3 regions of the Allobosea sp. 05T439 genome follow, and region 1 is predicted to be linked to each of the others. Evidence: predicted binding sites of a transcription regulator. Region 1 holds the regulator's gene; each other region holds the start of a gene.

Region 1 (7,353 bases):
CGGTCTTGACCGTCAGGTCGACGGTCTTGCCGTCCACACTCAGCTGGCTGTTGGTTCCGCTCATCGATACCGATCCTTTCAGGCTCGCTGCTGATCAATCTTCGTTCCATCCGAGCCGGCACGAATGGGTGCCGGAACGGCAATCATCATCCGAGTGGCTCTGCGTAACGGCCATGTGACGGGATTGCAGGCAAAGGAAGGTACATCCGACTGATATTAAAGCAATATTCATACCGGGGCGCCGCTTCGGACACCCTCGGCATATGCGGCGTCACTAGCCCATTTGCCCTTGGGGTTCAACCAATCACAAAGGCGGGGCTGCCCCGCCTTTGATCACGTTTGATCGCTGAGACGAGCGAGCGTTTCCTCGCGGCCGAGCACCGCCATCACATCGAACAGGCCGGGCGACTGGCTCCGTCCGGTGAGTGCGGCCCGCAGCGGCTGCGCCACCTGTCCGAGCTTGAGGGCATGTTCTTCGGCGAAGGCCCGGACCGCGGCCTCGAGCGGAGCCGGTGTCCAGTCGTTCACCGCGGCAAGCTTCTCTGCCAGGCTGGGCATGCGCTGGCGGGCGCCCTCGTCGAGCAGCGTCGCCGCCTTCTGATCGAGTGCGAGCGGACGCTTGGCAAAAAGATAGGAGGCGCTGTCGAGCAGCTCGATCAGCGTCTTGGCTCGCTCCTTCAATCCCGGCATCGCAGCAAGAAGCTTGGCTTCGAGAGCCGGATCGAGCTCGGGGCCGAGGCCGTGCGCGGGGCCGATTTCCGGCAAGATGCTCTTCAGTGCATCAAGCAGGTCACGGTCATCGGACTGGCGCATGTAGAGCCCGTTCAGGCTCTCCAGCTTCGCGTAGTCGAAGCGTGCCGGGGAACGGCCGATCGAGGAAAGATTGAACAGCGAGACCATCTCTTCGGTCGAGAAGATCTCCTGGTCGCCATGGCTCCAGCCCAGCCGGAGGAGGTAGTTGCGCAGGGCCACCGGCAGATAGCCCATGGAGCGATAGGCATCGACACCGAGCGCACCATGGCGCTTGGAGAGCTTCGCGCCGTCCGCCCCATGGATCAGCGGGATATGCGACATGCTCGGCACGCGCCAGCCCATCGCCTGGTAGATCTGGGTCTGGCGGGCGGCGTTGGTGAGATGGTCGTCGCCACGGATGACATGGGTCACGGCCATGTCATGGTCGTCCACGACGACAGCGAGCATATAGGTCGGGTTGCCGTCGGAACGCAGCAGCACGAGGTCGTCGAGATTCTCGTTCTGCCAGACGACGCGGCCCTGCACCTCGTCCTCGACCACCGTCTCTCCGGTCTGCGGCGCGCGCAGGCGGATGACCGGCTTCACGCCGGCCGGCGCGGTTGCCGGATCGCGATCGCGCCAGCGTCCGTCATAGCGCATGGGACGGCCCTCGGCGCGCGCCTTCTCGCGCATCTCCTCGAGTTCCTGCGGTGTCGCATAGCAATAATAGGCCTTGCCGGCGGCGAGCATCTGCTCGGCGACCTCGCGGTGCCGGGCCGCACGGGCGAACTGGTAGACGGTCTCGCCGTCCCAATCGAGGCCAAGCCAGGACAGGCCGTCGAGAATCGCCGCGATGGCCGGCTCGGTCGAGCGTTCGCGGTCGGTGTCCTCGATGCGCAGCAGCATCTTGCCGCCATGGCGACGGGCATAGAGCCAGTTGAACAGCGCGGTACGCGCGCCGCCGATATGCAGGAATCCGGTTGGAGACGGCGCGAAGCGCGTAACGACCGCATCACTCATGAAAGGCAGGCTCCGGCAGGACGGGAAATGAGGCCGACAGAGCGGCAGAGGAACAAGACGTCGAAGGGACATGACAACCGACGCCGCCCCTGTAACATGCTGATGGGGCCGACGTTAAGCGCAAGATCGCATCTGGTTGGCTGACCGAGGGACGGCCTATGCGCGAGGCGCCGCCAGACCCGAGCCGGCTGCGCGGCGCGCGTGTTCGCGCCGTACCATTCCGCATTCCCGAGATATGGTTTCAGGACGCTGCCATTCGGTTGTTTCTCGCCGAATGGCGCGCGCGCTTCCTGGGCGCCATCGCGATCGAGGCCGGACGAAGAAGGCTGTTTCTCTGGCTGCCGGTGCTGATGGGAGCCGGCATTCTGCTCTATTTCGCGGCTGATCGCGAGCCATCCTTCTGGGTCCCGCTCTCCGGCTTTGGCGTCTCCGCTGCGATGGCAGCGCTGTCGCGCGCCCGACGCCCGGTCATGCTCGCTTGCGTCGGCCTTGCTGCCATCTTCGCCGGCTTTGGTGCCGCGGCCTGGCGCACGGCGACGATCGCAGCACCGATGCTCGATCGAATGCGCGTGGGACAACTCACCGGCTTTGTCGAATCGGTCGAGGCGCGCGACGCCGGCGCGCGCCTCGTGATCCTGGTGACCGGCATTGCCGGGGTGGAGCCTGAACGCCTGCCACGGCGGGTTCGGGTCAACGTCAAAGGTGGTTCGGTTTCGCCGGGCGATCACATCGCTGCCGTCGCGCGCCTCCTGCCGCCGCCCGGTCCAGTGCGACCAGGTGGCTACGACTTCGGGCGCGACGCCTTCTTCCGAGGGCTTGGTGCAGTCGGGACCATCCCCGGAAAGATCACGCTCGCCCCACCACCCTTGCAGCCACCGCTCGAGCTTCAGATACGCGCGACGGTCGACCGGGCGCGCAATGCCCTGACGGAGCGCATCGCCGGGATCGGGGGAGGGCAGGCTGGCGCGATGGCGGCGTCGTTGGTTACTGGCAAGCGCGGCCTCATCACGGAGGCGACCAATATCGACCTCCGCGCGGCCGGAATCTATCATATCATCTCGATCTCGGGCCTTCACATGGTGCTGGCCTCCGCCACGATCTTCGGCCTGGTCCGTGGCCTGCTGGCGCTATCGCAAACGCTGGCATTGCGCTGGCCCATAAAGAAACTCGCCGCCCTGGCCGCGATGCTCGGCGCCACGGCTTATTGCATCTTCTCGGGAGCCGAGGTCGCGACGGTGCGCTCGCTGATCATGACATTGGTCATGCTCGGTGCGATTCTCGTCGATCGCCCGGCGCTCAGCATGCGCAATCTGGCTCTCGCTGCGATGATCGTTCTGCTGCGCGAGCCTGACGCGCTGCTTGGTCCAAGCTTCCAGATGTCCTTTGGCGCTGTCGCGGCGCTGATCGCCTTTGCCGAGCGCTGGGAGGATCGCGGCCACTCCGAGGCGCCGGCGAACCTGCCTTGGCCGCTACGGCCGATCTGGATCGCGGTGGTCGGGCTCACGGTCACGACCGTGCTGGCGACGGTCGCAACCGCACCGTTCGGTGCCTATCACTTCCAGACCTTCAACCCCTTCGGTCTGCTCGGCAATGCGCTCGCCTTGCCCTTCGTTTCCCTGATCGTCATGCCTGCCGCTGTCTTCGGCGTGCTCGCCTATCCCTTCGGCCTGGATTGGCCGGCTTGGGCGCTCATGGGAGTCGCTTCGGACTATGTGCTGCAATCCGCGCGCTGGGTTGCGGGATTCGACCACTCCGCGGTGATCATTCCTGCATTCGGGGCCGCGGCGCTCGCATGCTTTGCCGCTGCGCTTCTCTGAATCACGCTCTGGACGACACCGCTGCGCTTCCTGGCCGTCGCCCCCCTGATCGCGGGACTGCTCGTGGCAGCGAAGCCCGACAGGCCCGACATCCTGATCGAACGCGATGGTTCCGGCATCCTGGTCCGCGGGGGCGATGGTCATCCTGGCGGGGCAACCGAGCCGCTTCGTGCTGCAGCAATGGCTGAACGCAGATGGCGATAATCGCCGGACTGACGACAACAGCCTGCGGGAAGGCGCGGCCTGCGACACGTTGGGTTGTGTCGTCCGCAGCAAGGATGGACGAAGCGTTGCCTTTGCACGTGATCGCCTGGCCATCGTCGAGGACTGTCGGCGCGCCGATCTCGTCATCACGCCGATTCCGTGGAACGCTCCGTGCGCAGCACGACTGATCGACCGCAGGGCATTGTCGCGCGATGGCGCGACCGCCCTTGTCGGCAACAAGGGCGGCTGGCGCGCCCATCTATCAGAGCAGGATGGTGTCGATCGTCCCTGGAGCCGCAAGCGGGAGCGGCCTGCAAGCACGCCGGCTTTGCCGCTGGCGGCTGTCGAAGAACACGAGCCGCTTCAGTAGCGCCGCATCAGGTTGACCAGGCGGCCCTGAATCTTGACGCGGTCCGGTCCCAGCACCCTTGTCTCATAGGCGGGATTGGCAGCCTCGAGCGCGATCGAGGAGCCGCGCTTGCGCAGTCGCTTCAGCGTTGCTTCCTCGTCATCGATCAGAGCCACGACGATATCCCCGGTATTGGCCGTGTCCTGACGCTTGATCACCACCGTATCGCCGTCGAGAATGCCGGCTTCCACCATCGAGTCGCCGCGAACCTCGAGGGCAAAATGTTCACCGGGGCCAAGCATGTCGGCAGGCAGTGCCACGGTATGGCTGCGGCTCTGGATGGCGGAAATCGGTGTACCGGCGGCAATCCGCCCCATGACCGGAATCGCAACCGTGGAGCGCACATCTTCGTCCGGGGGCGGTGCGATCGGCCGGACCTTGCCAAGCCCCCCTTGGACGACGGAGGGGCTGAACCGTCCGCGCGTCGCCTGAGGGCCGCCGGCCCCTTCGGGCAGCTTTATGATCTCCAGCGCTCGGGCTCGATTGGGAAGGCGGCGAATGAACCCGCGCTCCTCCAGCGCCATGATCAGGCGATGGATACCGGACTTGGAGCGCAGATCGAGCGCGTCCTTCATCTCGTCGAAGGAGGGGGGCACCCCTGTCTCGCGCAGGCGTTCCTGGATGAAACGAAGCAGTTCGAACTGTTTGCGTGTCAGCATGGTTCCCGCCGGCGCTCTTTGTATGGAATCGAAACAAAGCACGAACACCATACAGGTTCGCGTTGTGTTCCGCAAGCGCGCTCAGCGTAGGCGGATGATCCGGCAGTTGTCGCCTTTGTTTGCCGGCGCAGCAAACGATTCGCGAATGAGTAGCGCGTCGGCGCGGGCAAGAGTGGCCAGCATCGACGAATCCTGCTTGGCGAAGGGCGTTGCCAGCCATCCTTCCGGAGTGAGCGTCAGTTCCGACCTCATATAGTCTCGCCGCTCATCATTTGCCGGCAAATTTCTTCCGACGATTGCAGGCTCACTCAGATCGCGCTCCGGTTCCGGTACGCCCAGGAGGGTCCTGAGCAGGGGCACGACGAAGAGATGTCCGCAAACGATGGACGAGACGGGGTTTCCGGGCAGGCCGAGCGCGACCATGCGGCCGAGGCGGCCCATCATCATCGGCTTGCCCGGCCGCATGGCGATCTTCCAGAAGCCGAGCGCCATGCCTTGACCGATCAACGCTGCCTGGACGAGATCGTGCTCACCTACCGAGGCTCCTCCGAGGGTGATCAGCACATCGGCATCGGCCTTCCGTGCCTGGCCAATCTTGTCGGCGAGATCGGCATGATCATCGCGGGCAATCCCGAGATCGAGCGCCGTGCCGCCGGCCTGCTCGACCAGCGCGGCGAGCGCAAAACTGTTGGACGCGACGATCTGGTCGGGTCCAACCGGCTCGCCGGGCTGGACCAGTTCGTCGCCAGTCGCGAGGATCGCGACCAGTGGCTTCCGACGCACAGTGAGCATGGGGTGGCCCATGGCTGCCGCGAGGCCGAGGCTCGCACTGTCGAGCCGGCTGCCGGCGAGAAGCAACACCTCGCCCTCGGAGAAGTCCAATCCTGCCTGACGAACGAACTTGCCGCGCTCGGCGTCCTCGCGCACGCGGATCGTCGCAGTGCCGACGCCGTCCGCATTCTCCTGAATCAAGATCGTATCGGCGCCCTCCGGAATCGGAGCACCGGTGAAGATGCGAACAGCCTCATTGGAGCGGACCATCCCTGAGAAGGAACGACCGGCAGCCGATTCGCCGATGACACGCAATTCATTTGCCGGCGCAATATCGTCTGCGCGAACGGCGTATCCGTCCATTGCGGAGTTGGCAAAGGGGGGCTGGGTCCGAAGCGCCTGCAGGTCGGCGGCGAGCACGCGCCCTACGCATTGTGCGAGTGGCAGGGTTTCTGATGGTGTCGGTGCCGGAACGCTGTCGATTAGCGCCTTCAGGGCGACGGGGACGGGCGTGAGGCTCATCGCGCAGTTTCCGGGAGATCGAAGGTGCCGGATTTTCCACCTGACTTGTGGACGAGCCTGATGCCTTCGATCCGCATCGCCCGGTCGACCGCCTTGACCATGTCGTAAACTGTGAGGCAGGCGACGCCGACAGCGGTCAACGCCTCCATCTCGACGCCGGTCTGTCCCTTCATCTTGACCTCAGCGCTCACGCGCACCCCGGGCAATGTCTCGTCCAGGGTGAGGTCGACGCTGATCTTGCTGATCAGCAGCGGGTGACAGAGCGGGATCAGTTCATGCGTGCGCTTGGCGGCCATGATTCCAGCCAGGCGCGCCGTGCCAAGCACGTCGCCCTTCTTGGCGTCGCCATCGCGCACGATCGCCAGGGTCCCGGGCTGCATGACGACACAGCCCTCGGCGACAGCGATGCGCGAGGTCTCCTCCTTGTCGCCAACATCGACCATATGGGCCTGGCCGCTGGCGTCGAGATGGCTGAGCTTGCTCATGCTGCGCTGCGCGCAGAACCGGTCAGGAGATCACGGGTCGCAGCGGCGACATCGTCCTGCCGCATCAGGCTCTCGCCGACGAGGAAGGTGTTGACGCCGGCGCGCTGCAACCGTGCGATGTCGGCATGACTGAAGATGCCGCTCTCGCCAACGATGATGCGGTCCGCGGGGACGCGCGGTGCAAGTCTCTCGGTGACGGCGAGATCGACGGCAAAGCTGCGAAGGTCGCGATTGTTGATGCCGAGCAAGGGGCTGTCGAGCTCGAGGGCGCGATCGAGCTCAGCTTCGTTGTGAACCTCGACCAGCACGTCGATGCCGAGTGACTTTGCCGCCTCGTTCAGCGCGCGGGCTGTCCCGTCATCGACGCCGGCCATGATGATCAGGATACAGTCGGCGCCCCAGGCGCGAGCCTCGAAGACCTGATAGGGGTCATAGAGGAAATCCTTGCGCAGGGCGGGCAGGCCGCTTGCCATGCGCGCCTGCTGCAGGAATTCCGGCTGTCCCTGGAAAGAGGGGGCATCGGTCAGTACGGACAGGCAGGCCGCGCCGCCATCGGCATAGGCGCGTGCCAGCGATGGCGGGTCGAAATCGGCGCGGATCAGCCCCTTGGACGGGCTGGCCTTCTTGATCTCAGCGATCAATGCAGGCTTGCCGGCCGCGTGTTTCGCGGCAAGAGCGGCCGTGAAGCCACGCACGGGGCCGGCAGCCAGGGCGCGCTGCTCGATCTCAGCCTG
Region 2 (10,349 bases), on a different contig from region 1:
TCGCTGATCGGCAAGGCGCTGGAAGCAACCGCCGATGCCGGCCGCAAGAGCGACATCCAGACCGCGAGCGTGGCCGCCGGCCGCTCCGATATCGTCGATGTCGTCACGGCGGTCGCGGAAAGCGAGGCCGCGATCGAAACGCTGGTTGCGGTTCGCGACCGCGTGATTGCGGCCTATGAGGAAATCATGCGGATGCCGGTCTGATTCCCGGCTCGATCAGGACGCAAACCATGACCTCAGGCGCCATCCTCGACGTCGCGCGCGACGGCATCGTCGTTTTCCTCAAGGCCGGCGGCCCGCTGATGATGGTCGCGCTCGGCGTCGGCCTCGCCGTCTCGCTCGTCCAGGCCCTGACGCAGATTCAGGAGCAGACCCTGATCTTCGTCCCCAAGATCGTTGCGGTCTTTGCCGCCATGATGCTGTTTCTGCCGTTCATGGGCGATGCGCTTGCAGGCTATATGGGGCGGGTCGCCGTCCGAATCGCCACGGGCGAATGAACCTTACGCTGCCGCGACCGGCTCTGGGGCTGCCGCAGTGGCGTCCCGAGTGGCGCAGGGGCCCAGCCGGCACGATGCAGATCGCGATCCTGCCCGAGATCGGCGCGCTCTTCGTGCTCGTCTTCGCGCGTGTCGGCACCCTCGTGATGCTGATGCCCGGCATCGGCGAACGCTTCATCTTCTCACGCGCGCGACTGTCGCTGGCCTTCTTCATCGCATTGATGATCGTCCCCATGGCGCGCACGATCATCACCCCGCCCGGCGACATGCCTGCGCTGGTCGGCCTTCTCATCAGCGAACTCCTGATCGGACTGACCATCGGGCTCAGCGTGCGCCTTGTGATGGCCTGCCTGCAGAGCGCCGGCGCGATCGTGGCCCAGACCATGGGCCTGGGTTTCGCGATGACGGTCGATCCGACCGGAGGCATGCAGAACCCGTCGATCGGCAACTTTCTGACGATGCTCGGCATCACACTGATCCTGGTCACCGACCTCCATCACGTCGCCATCGCGGCGATTCATGAAAGCTACCGGCTCCTGCCGCCCGGGGGCTTTCCGGACGTCGGAGACATGATGACCCTGGCGATCCGTGCGGCGACGCAGGGCTTCGCCCTCGCCGTTCAGATTTCCGCGCCCTTCATCGTCTTCGGTCTGCTCTTCAATCTCGGGCTCGGCGTGCTGGCGCGGATGATGCCGCAGCTTCAGGTCTTCTTCCTCGCCGTACCGGCCTCGATCCTCGGCGGCATGCTCGTGCTGCTCGCCGTCGTCGGCGTGATGATGGGCGTCTTCCTCGAGGATCTCGGCAACTTCCTTCGCCAGTTCACCGGCAACTGAGGAGCGGCGATGTCAGAGGATGCCGACAACGAGGACAGGACAGAAGACCCGACCCAGCGAAAGCTGGACCAGGCGATCGAGAAGGGCGACATCGCCCGCTCGCAGGAGATCGGCACCTTCTTCGTCCTTTGCGGTTTCACGCTGGCGCTGCTGGTCGGAGCCGGCTGGTCGGCGAGCAGTGCGGCGCTCTCCCTGCGCTCCTTCCTGATGAACGCGCATCAGGTGCCTTCCAGCGGCGAGGCCTTCTTCAACGTCACCAAGCAGGGCGTGATGGCGGGCTTCATGGCGCTCGGCCTGCCCTTCGCCTTCATCCTCTGCGCCGGCCTTGCCGGTGCGCTGATCCAGCACAAGCCGCTCTGGACCTTCGAGCCGCTGATGCCGAAATTCAGCCGGATCTCGCTGATGGCTGGGGCCAAGCGGATCTTTGGCAAGGAGGCCTGGGTCAATTTCGCCAAGGGGCTCGCCAAGATCCTGTTGATCGGCACCGCCGTCGGCCTGACGCTCTGGAAGGAGCACGACCGGCTCGAGAGCTTCGCGCAGATGAGTGTCGCCGCGATGCTGCCGGCGACGCTGTCACTGACGATCAAGCTGATGGCGAGCGTACTCGCGCTCTTCGCAGTGATCGCGATCGGCGACTTCGTCTATCAGCGCTTCAGCTGGTACCAGCGTCAGCGCATGACCAAGCAGGAGCTCAAGGAGGAGTTCAAGAACTCCGAAGGTAATCCCGAGGTCAAGGCGAAGCTGCGGCAGATCCGCGCGCAGCGGGTCAGGAAACGCATGATGGCCGCGGTGCCCAAGGCGACCGTGATCATCACCAACCCGACCCACTTCGCCGTCGCGCTGCAATACGAGCAGGGCATGGGCGCCCCGCTCTGCCTCGCCAAGGGCGTCGACGCGCTTGCCCTGAAGATTCGCGAGGTCGCGGGGGAGCATCGCGTGCCGATCGTCGAGAACCCGCCGCTGGCCCGCGCGCTCTATGCGACGGTCGATATCGACGAAGAAATTCCTGTCGAACACTATCAGGCCGTCGCCGAAGTCATCGGTTACGTCTTGCGCCTGAAGGGTAGGCGCGCCTAACTCGCAATCTGCGCGACCTGCGCGCTAAGCCCCTCGCTGGCGGCGAGGAGGCGTGAAACGGGACGGACCAGCCGCATGAGCGGAACCACGGCGACAACCGCGATCGATCGCTCCGACAAGCCGGGCCGTATCGGCCTGATCCTGCTTGTCGCCGGCTTGCTCGTCGGAGCCGCGATCGCGCTCGGCTTCATCGCCAATGAATGGGCGCAGCCGCTGATCCTGGGCCTGCTGGCCCTGCTTTCAGTGATCGGTGTCTTCGGCCTCTTTGCCTTTTCCATCGGCCTTGTTCAATTCTCGGGCCGCGCAGCGCGCAATGACCTGACCAAGGCCATCGTCGACAGCGCCGATGACGGCGTCGTCGTCACCGAGGGCGAGAACCGCATCGTCTACGCCAACGAAACCTATCTGGCGCTCGCCGGAGCCCGCGGAGCCAGCGACATCAAGCCGGTCGAACGCCTGTTTACCGGCCGCCCGGAGGTGTCGGAAGCGATCTACCGTTTGGCGACCGCCGCGCGCGAAGGCCGCCGGCTGGCGGAGGAAGTTCGGCTCGAGCCCGCCCTCAACGGTCGCGACACGGTCGGTTGGTATCGAATCCGGGTATCCCCCGTGCGCCGCGAGGGCAAGGCCGCCATGCTCTGGAGCGTCTCGGACGTAACGCCCGAGCGTGAGCGTCAGGAGAACGCCTTCCAGGAACTCCAGCACGCGATTGACTATCTCGATCATGCGCCGGCCGGCTTCCTCTCGATCGACGCCGATGGCGAGGTGCCCTATCTCAATGCCACGCTCTCGGGCTGGCTCGACTATGACCTCGCGCGGTTCGGCTCGGGCGGACTGCATCTCGACGACATCGCGACCTCGAACGCGGCTGCCCTGATCCAGGCCATTCGCGGGCAGCCCGGCGATGTCCGCGTCGAGGTCCTCGATGTCGATCTGCGCCGGCGCAATGGCACGACCCTGCCGGTCAGGCTGCATCATCAGGTCGCCTTCGGCAGCGACAGCCGCGCTGGCCCCTCACGCACGCTCGTGCTCAACCGGACGACCGGCGAAGCCGGGTCCGACGGACGCAGCGATGCCGAAGTGCGCTTTGCCCGCTTCTTCCACTCGACGCCGATGGCGATCGCGACCGTCGACCGCAACGGCGCGATACTGCGCTCCAACGCCGCCTTCACCCGGCTGACGCAGCAGGGCCGCCAGCCCGCGACGATCCAGGATCTCGTCGCGCCGGGCAGCCTCGACGAGGCGCTCGCAGCGACCATGGCCGGCAGCAGCGACATCGCCCCGCTCGATGCCAATCTCTCGGGCGAGGACGGACGTTCGGCCAAACTCTATCTCTCTCCGGTCGCAGCGACCGAGGACAGCGATGGTGAGCGGGCCATCGTCTATGCGCTGGAGACCACCTCCGAGCGCAAGCTCAAGGACAATATCGACCAGGCCCAGAAGATGCAGGCTGTCGGCCAGCTCGCCGGCGGCATCGCGCACGATTTCAACAACGTGCTCCAGGTCATCATCAACGCGTCCGAGTTCCTGCTCGCCAGCCACAAGCCGACCGACCCGTCCTTCCCGGACATCATGCAGATCAAGCAGAACGCCTACCGGGCGGCCTCGCTGGTCCGGCAGTTGCTCGCCTTCTCGCGCCGCCAGACGCTGCGCCCGCAGGTGCTCGAGCTCGGCGATGTGCTCTCCGATCTCTCGCTGATGCTGAAGCGCGTCGTCGCCGACAAGGTCTCGCTCGACATTCGCCAGGGCCGCGACCTCTGGTCGGTCAAGGCCGATCTCGGTCAGCTCGAACAGGTCATCGTCAATCTCGCGGTCAATGCGCGCGATGCCATGCAGGACGGCGGCAAGCTGCAGGTCCGCACGCGCAACGTCGCAGCGGAGGAATGCGCCGGGTTCGGCCATCAGGCCCTGCCCACCGCGGACTATGTCATGCTCGAAGTCGAAGACAGCGGCACCGGCATCCCGGCCGAACATCTCGACAAGATCTTCGAGCCCTTCTTCACCACCAAGGAGGTCGGCAAGGGCACGGGCCTCGGCCTTTCCATGGTCTATGGCATCGTCAAACAGACCGGTGGCTTCGTCTTCGTCGATTCGACCCTCGGCAAGGGCACGACCTTCCGCATCTTCCTGCCGCGTCACGTGCCGACGGAAGAGGAGATCGCCGCCGACAACGCCGCCAAGGAAGCCCCAAAGAAGGTCGCAGCCGATCATACCGGCGCCGGCGTCATCCTGCTGGTCGAAGACGAGGACGCGGTGCGTGCGCTCAATGCCCGCATGCTGATCTCGCGCGGCTATACCGTGCACGAAGCGGCCTCGGGCGTGGAGGCCCTCGATATCTTCCTCAAGCATGACGGCAAGATCGATCTCGTCGTCTCCGACGTGGTCATGCCCGAGATGGACGGCCCGACCCTGCTTGGCGAGCTGCGTCAGCGCAACCCGGCCACCAAGGTCGTCTTCGTCTCCGGCTACGCGGAGGAGGCCTTCCGCAAGAACCTGCCGGAAGGCGAGCAGTTCCACTTCCTGCCCAAGCCCTTCACGATGAAGCAGCTGGTCGAGACAGTGAAGGCCGCGATGAGCTGAGGCGCGACGCCGCGCAGGTAGCGAGGCGCGGCGTCCACGAACGATGCGGGCAGCGCGATGTCGGACGGGAACTCACGCAGATACCTGATCCTGCTTCTCGCCCAGACCCTGTGTGCGATGGTCGTGCTCGCCAATGTGCGGGGCATTTTCCTCCTGCTGATCGACAATATCGGAACGATCATGACTGCCACTCGCGGCAGCGCGTTGCAGACCGCGCTCGCGGTCCTGATCGGCCAGGCCTGCTACTGGTGGCGCCTGCGTCATGTGACCATCCCCGCCACCTATGGCGGCCTGGTGATCGGCCATTTCGTCTCCTTCGCAGCCCGGATCGGCTTCATCTTCGGCGGCGCTCTGTTCTCGCTCTATTATCTCCGGCACGTCCCGGAGCTCGATCTTGGCTATCTCGATCTCAGCTGGCGCGGGGCACTCCTCATCGCCGTCATCTTCGCGCTCTACTGCTATACTCTGGAGCTGGAGCGMCTCGGCAACGCGATGCAGATCCGGGCCATGCAAGCGAAGGGCGACAGCCGGGCTTAAACAGCTCTGCAGGGAGGCGACGAGTGAGAACAAAAAAAGAACTTGAAGACAGGAACAAACCGTGACCATATTTGCTCACGGCGCACATTGAGAAGTGATCGCGCCCCTGCCATAAGGAGCGCACGTTGTGAATCAGGCAAATCTCCGGCTCGTGGAAGGCTCTTCGATGGACAAGGCTAAAGCGCTCGATGCGGCGCTCTCGCAGATCGAACGGGCTTTCGGCAAGGGCTCGATCATGCGCCTGGGCAAGAACCAGCAGGCGATCGAGATCGAGACCATCTCGACCGGCTCGCTCGGGCTCGATATCGCGCTCGGCGTTGGCGGCCTCCCCAGGGGCCGCGTCATCGAAATCTACGGACCAGAATCCTCCGGCAAGACCACGCTTGCGCTCCACACCATTGCCGAAGCCCAGAAGAAGGGCGGCGTTTGCGCCTTCGTCGATGCCGAGCACGCACTCGATCCGGTCTATGCCCGCAAGCTCGGCGTCAATCTCGACGACCTCCTGATCTCGCAGCCCGATACCGGCGAGCAGGCGCTCGAGATCACCGACACCCTGGTTCGCTCCGGCGCCATCGACGTGCTGGTGGTCGACTCCGTTGCGGCCCTCACGCCCCGCGCCGAGATCGAAGGCGAGATGGGCGATGTCCAGCCCGGCCTCCAGGCGCGCCTGATGAGCCAGGCCTTGCGCAAGCTCACCGCGTCGATCTCGCGCTCGAACTGCATGGTCATCTTCATCAACCAGATCCGCATGAAGATCGGCGTGATGTATGGCTCGCCCGAGACCACMACCGGCGGCAACGCCCTGAAATTCTACGCCTCCGTGCGCCTCGACATTCGCCGCGTCTCGACGCTGAAGGAGCGCGACGAGGCCACCGGCAACCAGGTCCGCGTCAAGGTCGTCAAGAACAAGGTGGCGCCGCCCTTCAAGCAGGTCGAGTTCGACATCATGTTCGGCGAGGGCATCTCGAAGGTCGGCGAACTAATCGACCTCGGCGTCAAGGCCGGGATGGTCGAGAAGGCTGGAGCCTGGTTCTCCTTCGACAGCCAGCGCCTCGGCCAGGGCCGGGAGAACGCCAAATCCTTCCTCAAGGCCAATCCGGACGTCGCGGCGCGCATCGAGGCCACGATCCGGCAGAATTCAGGCCTCGTTGCCGATCGCATCCTCGATGAGGCGACACCGACCGACGATGATCTCGACGAGGGCGACGCCTGAGCCTTATCTCCGCGCCAGCGGCAGGGTATTTTCGTCGGGCGGCCCTTCGGGGCCGCCCGTTTCTTTTATGCGCCAAGGCCTTGTCACGGGAATTCTGGACAGGTGCAAAGCCGCTGACTAGAACCGATCCCAACCAGCAGGCCCGCCCGGCCACCCATCCTGAAGCAGAGTTCGAATTGCGATGAGCGGCGTCAACGAAATCAGGTCCACCTTCCTCGATTATTTCAAGGCGAACGGCCATGAGGTGGTGCCATCGAGCCCGCTCGTGCCACGCAACGACCCGACGCTGATGTTCGCCAATTCAGGCATGGTGCAGTTCAAGAACGTCTTCACCGGACAGGAAAAGCGCTCCTACCAGCGCGCCACGTCGGCGCAGAAATGCGTGCGCGCCGGCGGCAAGCACAATGACCTCGACAATGTCGGCTACACCGCGCGCCACCACACCTTCTTCGAGATGCTGGGGAACTTCTCCTTCGGCGACTACTTCAAGGAGCAGGCGATCACCCACGCCTGGACGCTGGTCACGCGCGAATTCGGCCTGCCCAAGGAAAAGCTGACCGTCACGGTCTATTCCGAGGATGACGAGGCGCACGCGCTCTGGAAGAAGATCGCCGGACTTTCGGATTCGAAGATCATCCGGATTCCGACCTCGGACAATTTCTGGCGCATGGGCGACACCGGCCCCTGCGGCCCGTGCTCCGAGATCTTCTACGACCATGGCGACCATATCCCCGGCGGCCCTCCCGGCTCGCCCGATGAGGACGGCGACCGCTTCATCGAGATCTGGAACCTCGTGTTCATGCAGTATGAGGAGGCCGCCGGCGGCATCCGCACCAATCTGCCGCGGCCCTCGATCGACACCGGCATGGGGCTGGAACGTGTCGCCGCCGTGCTTCAGGGCACGCATGACAATTACGAGATCGACCTCTTCGCGACCCTGATCCGCGCTATCGCGGACATGACATCGGTCTCGTCCGACGGACCGATGAAGGCGAGCCATCGTGTCATCGCCGACCACCTGCGCTGCTCTGCCTTCCTGATCGCCGACGGTGTTCTGCCCTCGAATGAAGGCCGCGGCTATGTCCTGCGCCGCATCATGCGTCGCGGCATGCGCCATGCCCAGCTGCTCGGCGCCAAGGAGCCGTTGCTTCACCGGCTCGTGCCGGTCCTGACCCGCGAGATGGGCCAGGCCTATCCCGAACTGCTGCGTGCAGAGGCCCTGATCACCGAGACCTTGAAGCTCGAGGAGAGCCGTTTCCGCACCACGCTGGCGCGCGGCCTCTCGATCCTCGACGATGCTGCCAAGGATCTCGGCGCCGGCCAGAAGCTGAAGGGCGATGTCGCCTTCACGCTTTACGATACCTACGGCTTCCCGCTCGACCTGACCCAGGATGCGCTCCGCGCCCGCGATATCGGCGTCGATCTCGACGGGTTCGACGCGGCGATGCAGCAGCAGAAGGCGAAGGCGCGTGCCGCCTGGTCCGGCACCGGCGAGGCTGCGACGGAAAAGCTCTGGTTCCCGCTGCGCGACCGCGTCGGCGCCACCGAGTTCCTTGGCTACGACACCGAGACGGCCGAGGGGGTCGTCACCGGGCTGATCCGCGACAATGCGGAAGTCGAGAGCCTGAAGGCCGGCGAGACCGGTTTCGTCGTACTCAACCAGACCCCGTTCTATGGCGAGTCCGGCGGCCAGGTTGGCGATACCGGCACGATCACCGGGGCGGGCTTCGCCGCACAGGTTTCGGATGTGCAGAAGAAGCTCGGCGACATCTTCGCCCACGCGGTCAAGGTCACTTCGGGCGAAATCAAGCTCGGCACACCGGCTGAGCTTACAGTCGATCATGCGCGCCGGAGCACGATTCGCGCCAACCACTCCGCGACCCACCTGCTGCATGAGGCGCTCCGGCTCGTCCTTGGCGATCATGTCGCCCAGAAGGGCTCGCTGGTCTCGCCTGAGCGGCTGCGCTTCGATTTCTCGCACCCCAAGCCTATCTCCGAGGCGGAGCTGGCTCAGGTCGAGGATATCGCCAACGCAGCCGTGCTGCGGAACGAGCCGGTGGCGACCCACCTGATGAGCGTCGACGAAGCCATCGCTTCGGGTGCCCGCGCCTTGTTCGGTGAAAAATACGGCGATGAGGTCCGTGTCGTCTCGATGGGGACGACCGAGGCGGGCAAGGCCTTCTCGGTCGAGCTCTGCGGCGGCACCCATGTTTCGCGCACCGGCGATATCGGCATCGTCAGCATCGCCGGCGAAAGCGCGGTGGCGGCTGGCGTGCGCCGTCTCGAGGCGGTGACCGGCACGGAAGCCCGGCGTCAGCTCAATACAGATTCGAGGCGTCTGCGCGACCTCGCCAGCCTGCTCAAGGTCCCCGCGGCCGAAGCCGAGGCACGCCTCGCCGCCCTGGTCGAGGAGCGCCGCAAACTGGACCGCGAACTCACCGAGGCGCGCAAGAAGCTCGCCATGGGCGGCGGCGGCAGCGCCGAGGATCCGATCCTCGAGATCTCCGGGGCCAAGCTCCTGGCCCGCGCCGTCACCGGCGTCGAGATGAAGGATCTGAAGAGCCTCGCCGACGAAGCCAAGTCCCGCGTCGGCTCGGGCGTCGTCGCCATTGTCGGCGTCGCGGAAGACGGCAAGGCCGGCGTCGTCGTCGGTGTGACCGAGGATCTGACCTCGCGCTTCGACGCGGTGGCGCTGGTGCGCGCCGCCTCCGAGCAGCTCGGCGGCAAGGGCGGTGGCGGGCGCCGCGACATGGCGCAGGCCGGTGGCCCGGACGGCTCCAAGGCGCAGGCTGCGCTCGACGCCGTCGCAGCCGCGATGAGCTGACCGGGTTCGGACGACGGAGAAGACGGGGTGCAGTATCGTCTCGCCGCCACCATTGCTCTTGCCCTGGTGGCAGCGAGCGCCCCAGGCTTTGCCCAGCAGGTGCGCCCCCGCGCTGGCGCACCGGCCCAGCCCGTCCAGCCAACCCTGTCGGCCTCGCGTAGCGCGATGGCCGGCTCCATGCTGACGGTGTTCGCCAGCAAGGCTCCGGCACAATCACAGCTTACCATCGCGCACCCCGGCGATCCTGCTGAAGCGGCCATCGTCTCGGTCATTCTCGGCGCCGTGTCCGCAACCGCGATCACGACGCCCGGCGAGCCCGGCAGCTATGAACTGCGCCTCCTTCGCCAGGATTCCGGCAAGCCCGAGATCCTGGCCAGGCAGCCCCTGGCAACCACATCCCCTTCGGCGACCTTGTCGGCGCCGGACCGCGCCAAGGCCAAGACAAACGTCCCGGTTCGCGGGATCGGTCCCAATGGCGAGCGCGATCGCGTCGTCATCACGGCGCCTGATGCAGCCGTGGACGCGGCAGGCCCATCCTTCTATCCGGCAGAGAATGTCGAAGCGCTGCTGGAAGCACCGGACAAGCCGGGCAGCTATGAACTTCGCTATGTCATGAACGCACCGCTGAGCGGCCAGCGTATCCTCGCTCGCCGCCCCCTCACGATCGAGTAGCGATCATCCCGGCCGCGTGCCCAGGCATCGCGATCGGCGTTCTCAAGGCGAGCGATAGCGCGGAGCTCTCCGAACGAGACGGCTCCGCAGTGAGTTTGCTGGTCATCCCGCAGAGCCCG
Region 3 (7,715 bases), on a different contig from region 1:
CGCGCTGCGCTCGGGCCTCGGCCTTGGTTTCATGTTCGTGGTTGCGGCCGAGATCATGGGAGCGAGCGAGGGCCTTGGTTATCTGCTTGTGGACGGCCAGCAGCTTGGCCGTCCCGACACCATCATCGCGGCCATCATCGCCTTCGCCGTGCTCGGCAAACTGGCGGATGGCCTGCTTCTCGCCATCACGCGGCCTTTCCTCGCCTGGCAGGATCTGGGTCGCGACAAGCTCTGAAAGGCATCCTCGATGCTGAGCTTCGACAGCCTCTCCAAAACCTATGCCGACGGCACACAGGCACTGTCTGCTGTCACCACCACCGTGGCCGCCGGCGAGATCCTCGCGCTTGTCGGCGGCTCCGGTTGCGGCAAGACCACCTTACTGCGGCTCGTCGCCGGGCTGGACCAACCAAGCGCCGGCCGCGTCAGCCTCGACGGCGAGGCGATCCTGGCGCCACGCGCCGATGTCGGCGTGATCTTTCAGGAGCCGCGCCTCTTCCCCTGGCTCAGTGTCTCCGAGAATGTCTCCTTCGGCCTGTCGCATCTGACGCCCTTCGCACGCGAGGGACTGGTCGCGAATGCGCTCGTGCGTGTCGGGCTCGCCGGCTACGAGAAGCGCTGGCCGCGCGAACTGTCCGGCGGGCAGCAGCAGCGCGTCGCCATCGCGCGCGCCCTGGTGACACGGCCAAAGCTGCTTTTGATGGACGAGCCCTTCTCGGCGCTCGACGCCACGACGCGGGCAAGCCTGCACGGCCATCTGCTGGCGCTCTGGGAGGAGAGCCGGCCGACCGTCGTCATGGTCACCCATGATGTCGAGGAGGCGGTGACATTGGCAGATCGCATCATCGTCATGCAGCCGAACCCCGGCCGCATCTTCGATGAATTCGACAATCCTCTCGCCCGTCCGCGCGACAGGCTCTCTCCAGCCTTCGAGGCGAGCAAGCGCGAGGTCCTGCGCACTCTCGATCGCTCCCTCGCGAACGGAGAGCCGCATCAGCACAAGGCCGCCGAGACCGCAGGCATGTGGTGGTGAGGCGCGAGACGCCCATGCCGGGTTGGGGCTGGCCCCGCGTCGGCGACAGGCTTATCACGGCGGCACATCGCCGCTCGTCTGAAGAAGGTTGAGAACCATGGACGTCACCGCGCTTCGCGCCCTCCAGGCTCCGCTCAAGGACAAATACCGCGAGGCGCCCGACGCCGCGGTGATCACGCTGAAGGCCCGTGGCGAACTCGACGACCAGCATATCGCCTGCAAGGTCGAGACCGGCCGCGCGATCGCCCTGGCCGGGCTGCACCCGGCGACCGGCGGAACCGGTGCCGAGCTCTGCTCCGGCGACATGCTGCTTGAGGCGCTGGTCGCCTGCGCCGGCGTCACGCTGAAGGCGGTMGCGACCGCCCTTGAAATCGAACTGAAGAAGGGAACTGTCAGGGCCGAGGGCGATCTCGATTTCCGCGGCACGCTCGGCGTCGTCAAGGATGCGCCCGTCGGCTTCAAGGCGATCCGCCTGTCCTTCGATGTCGAGAGCGACGCCCCACAGGACAAGCTCGACACTCTGCTCAAGCTGACCGAGCGCTACTGCGTCGTCTTCCAGACGCTGAACGTCAAGCCGGAGCTTTCGGCCGTGCTCAACCGCGGCTGATCACTCGGCGGCCTTCAGCTCGAGCCCCTTGGCGAAGGGTAGCGACGGCTCGCTCTTCGCCGGCTCATCGAATTCGAGCGCGCCGATCTTGTCGCCGCGGCTGGTGATCTTGCCGGCCGAGGTGCGGATGCCGGCGACATCCTCCTGCGCCTGGCGAAAATGCTGGTCGAGCTTCTCGGCCCGCTCGCCGAGCCGGCGGACATCGGTCAGGAGCCTGCCAACCTCGGTCTGGATGACGCGAGCCTCCTCGCGCATGCGGGCATCGCGAATGAGCGACTGCATCAGCTGGATCGCCAGGGCGAGCAGGGACGGCGACACGACCATGACGCGGGAGCGATGGGCCTTCTGGATCACGTCGTCGAAATGCTCGTGCAGGTCGGCATAGATCGATTCGGACGGCACGAAGAGCAGGGCCATGTCCTGCGTTTCGCCGGGCACGAAATAGCGCTCGGCGATATCCTTGACGTGCTGGCCGACATCGCCGCGCACGCGCACGCCCGCTGCCTTCTTTGCCTCCTCGCCACGCGCTTCGCGCAGCATGGTGAAGCTCTCCAGCGGGAATTTGGCGTCGATGACGAGGCCGCGCCCGTCTCCTGGCAGGGTGACGAGGCAGTCCGGCCGGTTGCGGTTCGAGAGCGTCGGCTGGAACGAGAAGAAGGCGGCGGGCAGCCCGTCGCGGATGATCGCCTCCATCCGGCCCTGGCCATAGGCGCCACGTGCCTGCTTGTTGGAGAGCACGTCCTTGAGGGTCACCACTTCGCTGGTCAGGTCGGTCAGGTTCTTCTGGGCAGCGTCGATGACCGCAAGCCGTTCCTGCAGCTTGCCGAGGCTCTCCGTGGTCTGCTTGACGTTCTGCTCGAGCCCGGAGCCGACCTGCTGGCGCAGGCCGTCCATCCGCTCGGCGACGAGGCGGGCAAGGTCGGCCTGCCGCGTCGAGAGAATCTCGGCCATCGTCTGCATCCGGCCCGTCATCTCGGCTTGCATGCGGTTCATCTCGGCGACCTTGTCGTCCATCTCGCGGGCGCGTTCGGCAGCGATGACGGCCTCGATCGCTCGCCCGCGCGAACTGCGCCAGAGCGACAACGCGACGAGCACAAGCAGAAACAGGCTGCTACCGGCGAAGGCAAGGGCGGCCTCGCTCCAGGTGACCGGCCGCTCGAGCAGCGTGAAGGCAATTCCGTTCATGACGGCAGATTAGCCGATTCGCGTGCGCATGCCGAACGAAAGCGGAACGGTTTGACCACCCGCCAACAAGTGCTTATGTCCGCGGCGTCAGCAAGAAAAACCGGTTCGAGCGCCCTATGGCTATTCGCCCTCTCGTCATCCTGCCCGATTCAGTCCTGCGCCAGGTCTCGAAACCTGTCGAGGCCGTCACGCCCGAGATCAAGGCGCTCGCCGCCGACATGCTCGAGACCATGTATGACGCACCCGGCATCGGCCTGGCAGCGATCCAGATCGGCGTGCCGCTGCGCCTGCTGACGATCGACCTCGCCAAGCCGGAGGAGGAGAAGGCGCCGATGACCTTCATCAATCCGGAAATCACCTGGTCTTCCAAGGAGCTGAACATCCATGAGGAAGGCTGCCTTTCGATCCCCGAATATTACGAGGAGGTCGAGCGTCCGGCGCGGGTGAAGGTTCGCTATCTCGATCTCGACGGCAAGGTGCAGGACATCGAGGCGGACGGCCTGCTCGCCACCTGCCTTCAGCACGAGATCGACCATCTCAATGGCGTGCTCTTCATCGATCACCTGTCGCGGCTGAAGCGCGAGCGTGTCACCAAGCGTTTCGCCAAGGCGGCGCGTCGCGACAGCGCGGCCTGAATGATCCGTATCGATCAGAAAGCGGCGCTGTTCGCATGAGTTTGCGCGTCATCTTCATGGGCACACCGGATTTCGCCGTGCCGACCCTGACCGAGATCATCGGCCAGGGCCACGAGGTTGTGAGTTGCTACACCCGCGCCCCGGCGCAGGCCGGTCGTGGTCTCGATCTGAAGCCGTCCCCGGTGCATCGCGCCGCCGAGCGCTTCGGCATTCCGGTGTTCACGCCGAAGACGTTGAAGACCGACGAAGCTGCCGAGGTGATCGCCTCGCATCAGGCCGACGTCGCGGTCGTCGTCGCCTATGGCATGATCCTGCCGCAGGCGATCCTTGATCTGCCGGAACTGGGCTGCCTCAACCTGCACGCGTCGCTTCTCCCGCGCTGGCGCGGCGCTGCCCCGATCCAGCGGGCCATCATGGCGGGCGATGCCGAGAGTGGCATCTGCGTCATGAAGATGGAGGCGGGGCTGGATACCGGCCCGGTCGGCATGGTCGAGAAGCTTGCGATCGGCCCCGATATGACGGCCGGCGAACTGCATGATCGGCTGGCTTCGCTTGGCGCCGACCTGATGGTGCGCGCCCTGGCTGCGCTCGGGCGTGGCGGGCTGCAGTTCACTCCACAACCCGTCGAGGGGGTGACCTACGCTGCCAAGATCGCCAATGCCGAGGCGAAGCTGGACTGGGCGCGTCCAGCGCAGCAGGTCCATGACCTCGTGCGCGGGCTCTCGCCCTTTCCAGGCGCCTTTGCCGAGGTCKATCTCGGAAAGGGGCCGGAGAGGCTCAAGATCCTGCGTACGGCGCTGGCTGGCGGCGCTGCCGAGCCGGGCACGCTGCTGGACGGTGAGGGCACGATCGCCTGCGCCGAGGGCGCAGTGAGGTTGCTTCAGGTTCAGCGCGCCGGCCGTGCGCCCATGAGCGGGAGCGAATTCCTGCGCGGCGCGCGGCTCGATCCCGGCCATCGGATCTAGGGCGCCCGCATGATGTCGCCCAAAGTTCGGTTCCCAGTTTTCGGCATCATATTCTGATGCCCCGCTACAAGCTCGTCATCGAGTATGATGGAACGCCGTTCTCCGGCTGGCAGCGTCAGCTCAACGGTCCGTCGGTTCAACAGAGCATCGAGGAAGCGGTCGAGGCCTTTTGTGGTCATGCCGTCCGCCTGCACTGCGCCGGGCGCACCGATGCCGGCGTCCATGCGACGCATCAGGTCGCCCATGTCGTTCTGGACAAGGAGTGGCGCACCGATGTCGTGCGTGACGCGAGCAATGCCCGCCTGAAGCATCTGCCGGTCGCGGTTCTGAGCGCCGAGGCTGTGTCCGACGAATTCGATGCGCGCATCTCGGCTAGGCGCCGCTATTACATCTACCGCATGCTCGACCGACGCGCACCGCCGGCGCTCGATCGGGACCGACTCTGGCATGTCCCCTTCAGACTTGATCATGAAGCCATGGACCGCGCTGCCAAGGCGCTCGTCGGTCACCACGATTTCACGACATTTCGGGCCGCCGAATGTCAGGCGAACGGGCCTGTTCGGACGCTCGACCGGCTCGATGTGACGCGGGAGGGTTCGGAGATCGTGATTTACGCCCATGCCCGCTCCTTCCTGCATCATCAGGTCCGCTCGATGGTCGGCTGTCTGAAGATGGTGGGAGCGGGGCGCTGGCCTGAAAACAAGGTCGGCAAGGTGCTGGCCGCGCGCGACCGCTCGCAATGCGCGGCGCTTGCTCCATCCTGCGGGCTCTATCTCGCCGGCGTCGATTACTGAGCCGGGCTCAGATGCCCGCCAGGCCGAAGACGCGGATGATCGAATAGTCGGCCATCACGCTCGCCAGCAGGATTGCGGGCGCGACATGGCCTTGCGCGCCGAAGGCGGCACGCGCCACGCAATAGCGAAGGCGCAGCACGATGACCGCGAAGGCGATCGCCTGCATCGTCGCGATGGCGGGGTTCGACCAGCCGATTGCAAAGACAGTGGCGGGTACCGCCATCAGGCTGGCCGAGACGATGCCGGCCCAGTTCCAGGCGATGACGAAACTGGTCAGCCGCGGCGAATGGGCGAGGTTCGGGGCGAGGCCTATCAGCAGCGCCGGTACTGCGATGATCGCCAGGCACTGGGCGCCCAGCACGCGGGCAATGAGGGCGGGGGAATCGAACATGTTCCCGGCGTTGGACAGCCCGGCAATCTGCCGTTCGGCCGCCAGGATCGCGACCAGCGCTGGCACGGTGAGCACGAGCGCGGCAAAGGAGCGCCAGAACCCGTCGCGGCTGAGATCGAGTTCCTTCAGCGCCTCGGCGCCGTCGGTCATCAGGCGCCATGAACCGCGTAGCGAGCGCAGCACGTCATCGGCAGCAAGAGCCATGGCCGGGTACTCCGGATACGTGGCATTAGACTTTCGTCTAATGCAGTAAACGGCGTATCCGGTTTGGGGTCAAGCGCCTTGTTGCGTTGCAGCAAAGTAGCTTTCGAGCAGGCGGTGCGTGATCCGTTCCAGGCAGAGCAGGTCGGAGACCGCGACCCGTTCGTCGATCTGATGCATGGTCTGGCCGACCACGCCGAACTCGACGACCGGGCAATAGCTCTTGATGAAGCGGGCATCGGAGGTGCCGCCCGTCGTCGAGAGTGCCGGGCGCGTGCCGGTCTCGGCTTCGACCGCATCGGCGACCAGCGCGACGAACGGCCCCGGCTCGGTCAGGAAAGCGACCGCATTCGTCGGCTGAACTTCGAGCTCGTAGCGCACCTGGTTGCCGGCAGCGTCCCGCAGCCGCCGGTCGAGCTCGGCGGCGAGGCTCTCTGGCGTCCAGATATCGTTGAATCGGATGTTGAAGACAGCCTTTGCCTGGGCTGGAACGACATTCGTCGCGGGATTGCCGACATCCAGAGTGGTCACCTCGAGATTGCTCGGATCGAAATAGGCCGTTCCGGTATCGAGTGGCGTCGCATCGAGCGCTGCCAGCAGGCGCACCATGCCGCGGATCGGATTGTCTGCGAGGTGCGGATAGCCGACATGGCCCTGCTTGCCGTGAACGACCAGCCGGCCGGTCAGCGAGCCGCGGCGGCCGATCTTGATCATGTCGCTCATCGTCGCCGGGTTGGTCGGCTCGCCGAGCAGGCAATGGTCGAAGCGTTCGCCGCGTGCCTTCGCCCAATCCAGCAGCTTGACGGTGCCGTTGACGGCAACCGATTCCTCGTCCCCCGTGACGAGAAAGGCGATCGAGCCCGGCGCATCCGGATAATCGCGGCGGAAGCGCAGCGCAGCCGAGATCATCGAGGCGAGCCCGCCCTTCATGTCGCAGGCACCGCGTCCATGCAGGACACCGTCTTCGACCTGGCCGGAGAACGGGTCGCGCGACCATTGCGCGAGGTCGCCCGGGGGAACGACATCGGTATGGCCGGCTATGACCAGAACGGGCCCCTCGGTGCCGATCCGGGCATAGAGGTTTTCGACATCCGGCGTGTCGGGCTCGCTGAATACCGGCCGATCGACCGAGTACCCAGCCGCGCTCAGAACGGTGTCGAGCAGAGCAAGTGCTCCCCCCTCAACTGGTGTCACGGAGGGGCATCGCACGAGCGCCTGCGTCAGGGCGACGGGATCGAGCGGGTCGAAGGGAAGTGGAGGAGGGAGCGGCTTCATTCCGCCGGTTTAGCACCCGCTTCTGTCTCTGCAACGGACTCGGGCGCAATGCAGCCCGGCAGCAAACCGAGATCGATCAGCGCAACGAGCCAGAGCAGCAGGGAGAAGGTGCCGAGTGTTTTGGCCGCTGCTGCTTCGAGATGGCCGGGGCCAAGTCCGGACAGTACGATCGCGATGACCAGCGTCGGCCCGTAATACCACGGCCGTCCGCGGTCCCGGCCGCGTTTGGCGGCAAGCGCCGACCAGGGAAACAGGGCGAAAGCCCCGGCAAAGGCCGTGATCTGGGGGCCATGCTCCGCGCCAAGGCGAGCGCTGCCGATGTCGGCGAGGACGAGCGCGAGAGCAACCAGGGCCGTGCCCGACCAGAAGGCGGGGCGTCCGATGCGGCCCTCGAAGCCGGTCAGGAGGGTGAGAAGCGGCAAGGCGATGATTCCGTTTCGGAGACTGTCTCACGCCGGCCCTCAGCCCTGAAGCTCAGGGTGAAGAATGCGTTAACGCGATGGCCCCGCGGCGATCCCGGCGCGCAGAAAAGGCTTGAACGTGGGCTCGGCGCCCGCTAGCTGCGGCAGGGGCCTTGTCCCGCGTGTTTTGGCCCAGTGAGGTTCTTGTCATGACCATCCGTCTGCATCGCG

The links. The regulator LexA, encoded in region 1, represses DNA repair genes until DNA is damaged. The targets are predictions, from matches to a motif close to TGTTCNNNNTGTGTTCNG.
Region 2: the regulator LexA is predicted to act here: its motif matches at 5,547-5,564, upstream of recA (recombinase RecA).
Region 3: the regulator LexA is predicted to act here: its motif matches at 2,854-2,871, upstream of AC1DIO_RS26720 (DNA recombination protein RmuC).

What each region holds. Positions count from the first base shown of each region.
Region 1 covers NZ_JBFTKP010000012.1:126,561-133,913, forward strand. Annotated here, with positions in the region: gene gltA (citrate synthase) at 1-64, opposite strand, end outside; gene gltX (glutamate--tRNA ligase) at 334-1,752, opposite strand; gene AC1DIO_RS16200 (ComEC/Rec2 family competence protein) at 1,911-3,569, shown strand; gene AC1DIO_RS16205 (hypothetical protein) at 3,676-4,143, shown strand; gene lexA (transcriptional repressor LexA) at 4,137-4,841, opposite strand; gene AC1DIO_RS16215 (molybdopterin molybdotransferase MoeA) at 4,923-6,134, opposite strand; gene moaC (cyclic pyranopterin monophosphate synthase MoaC) at 6,131-6,619, opposite strand; gene trpC (indole-3-glycerol phosphate synthase TrpC) at 6,616-7,353, opposite strand, start outside.
Region 2 covers NZ_JBFTKP010000009.1:152,341-162,689, forward strand. Annotated here, with positions in the region: gene fliE (flagellar hook-basal body complex protein FliE) at 1-204, shown strand, start outside; gene fliQ (flagellar biosynthesis protein FliQ) at 231-497, shown strand; gene fliR (flagellar biosynthetic protein FliR) at 572-1,330, shown strand; gene flhB (flagellar biosynthesis protein FlhB) at 1,340-2,407, shown strand; gene cckA (cell cycle histidine kinase CckA) at 2,483-4,984, shown strand; gene AC1DIO_RS13175 (hypothetical protein) at 5,042-5,521, shown strand; gene recA (recombinase RecA) at 5,688-6,734, shown strand; gene alaS (alanine--tRNA ligase) at 6,916-9,558, shown strand; gene AC1DIO_RS13190 (hypothetical protein) at 9,586-10,230, shown strand.
Region 3 covers NZ_JBFTKP010000032.1:24,586-32,300, reverse strand. Annotated here, with positions in the region: gene AC1DIO_RS26735 (ABC transporter permease) at 1-235, shown strand, start outside; gene AC1DIO_RS26730 (ABC transporter ATP-binding protein) at 248-1,030, shown strand; gene AC1DIO_RS26725 (OsmC family protein) at 1,128-1,637, shown strand; gene AC1DIO_RS26720 (DNA recombination protein RmuC) at 1,638-2,822, opposite strand; gene AC1DIO_RS26715 (peptide deformylase) at 2,939-3,457, shown strand; gene fmt (methionyl-tRNA formyltransferase) at 3,493-4,422, shown strand; gene truA (tRNA pseudouridine(38-40) synthase TruA) at 4,479-5,216, shown strand; gene AC1DIO_RS26700 (hypothetical protein) at 5,224-5,811, opposite strand; gene dapE (succinyl-diaminopimelate desuccinylase) at 5,881-7,083, opposite strand; gene AC1DIO_RS26690 (DUF805 domain-containing protein) at 7,080-7,505, opposite strand; gene AC1DIO_RS26685 (ribonuclease D) at 7,694-7,715, shown strand, end outside.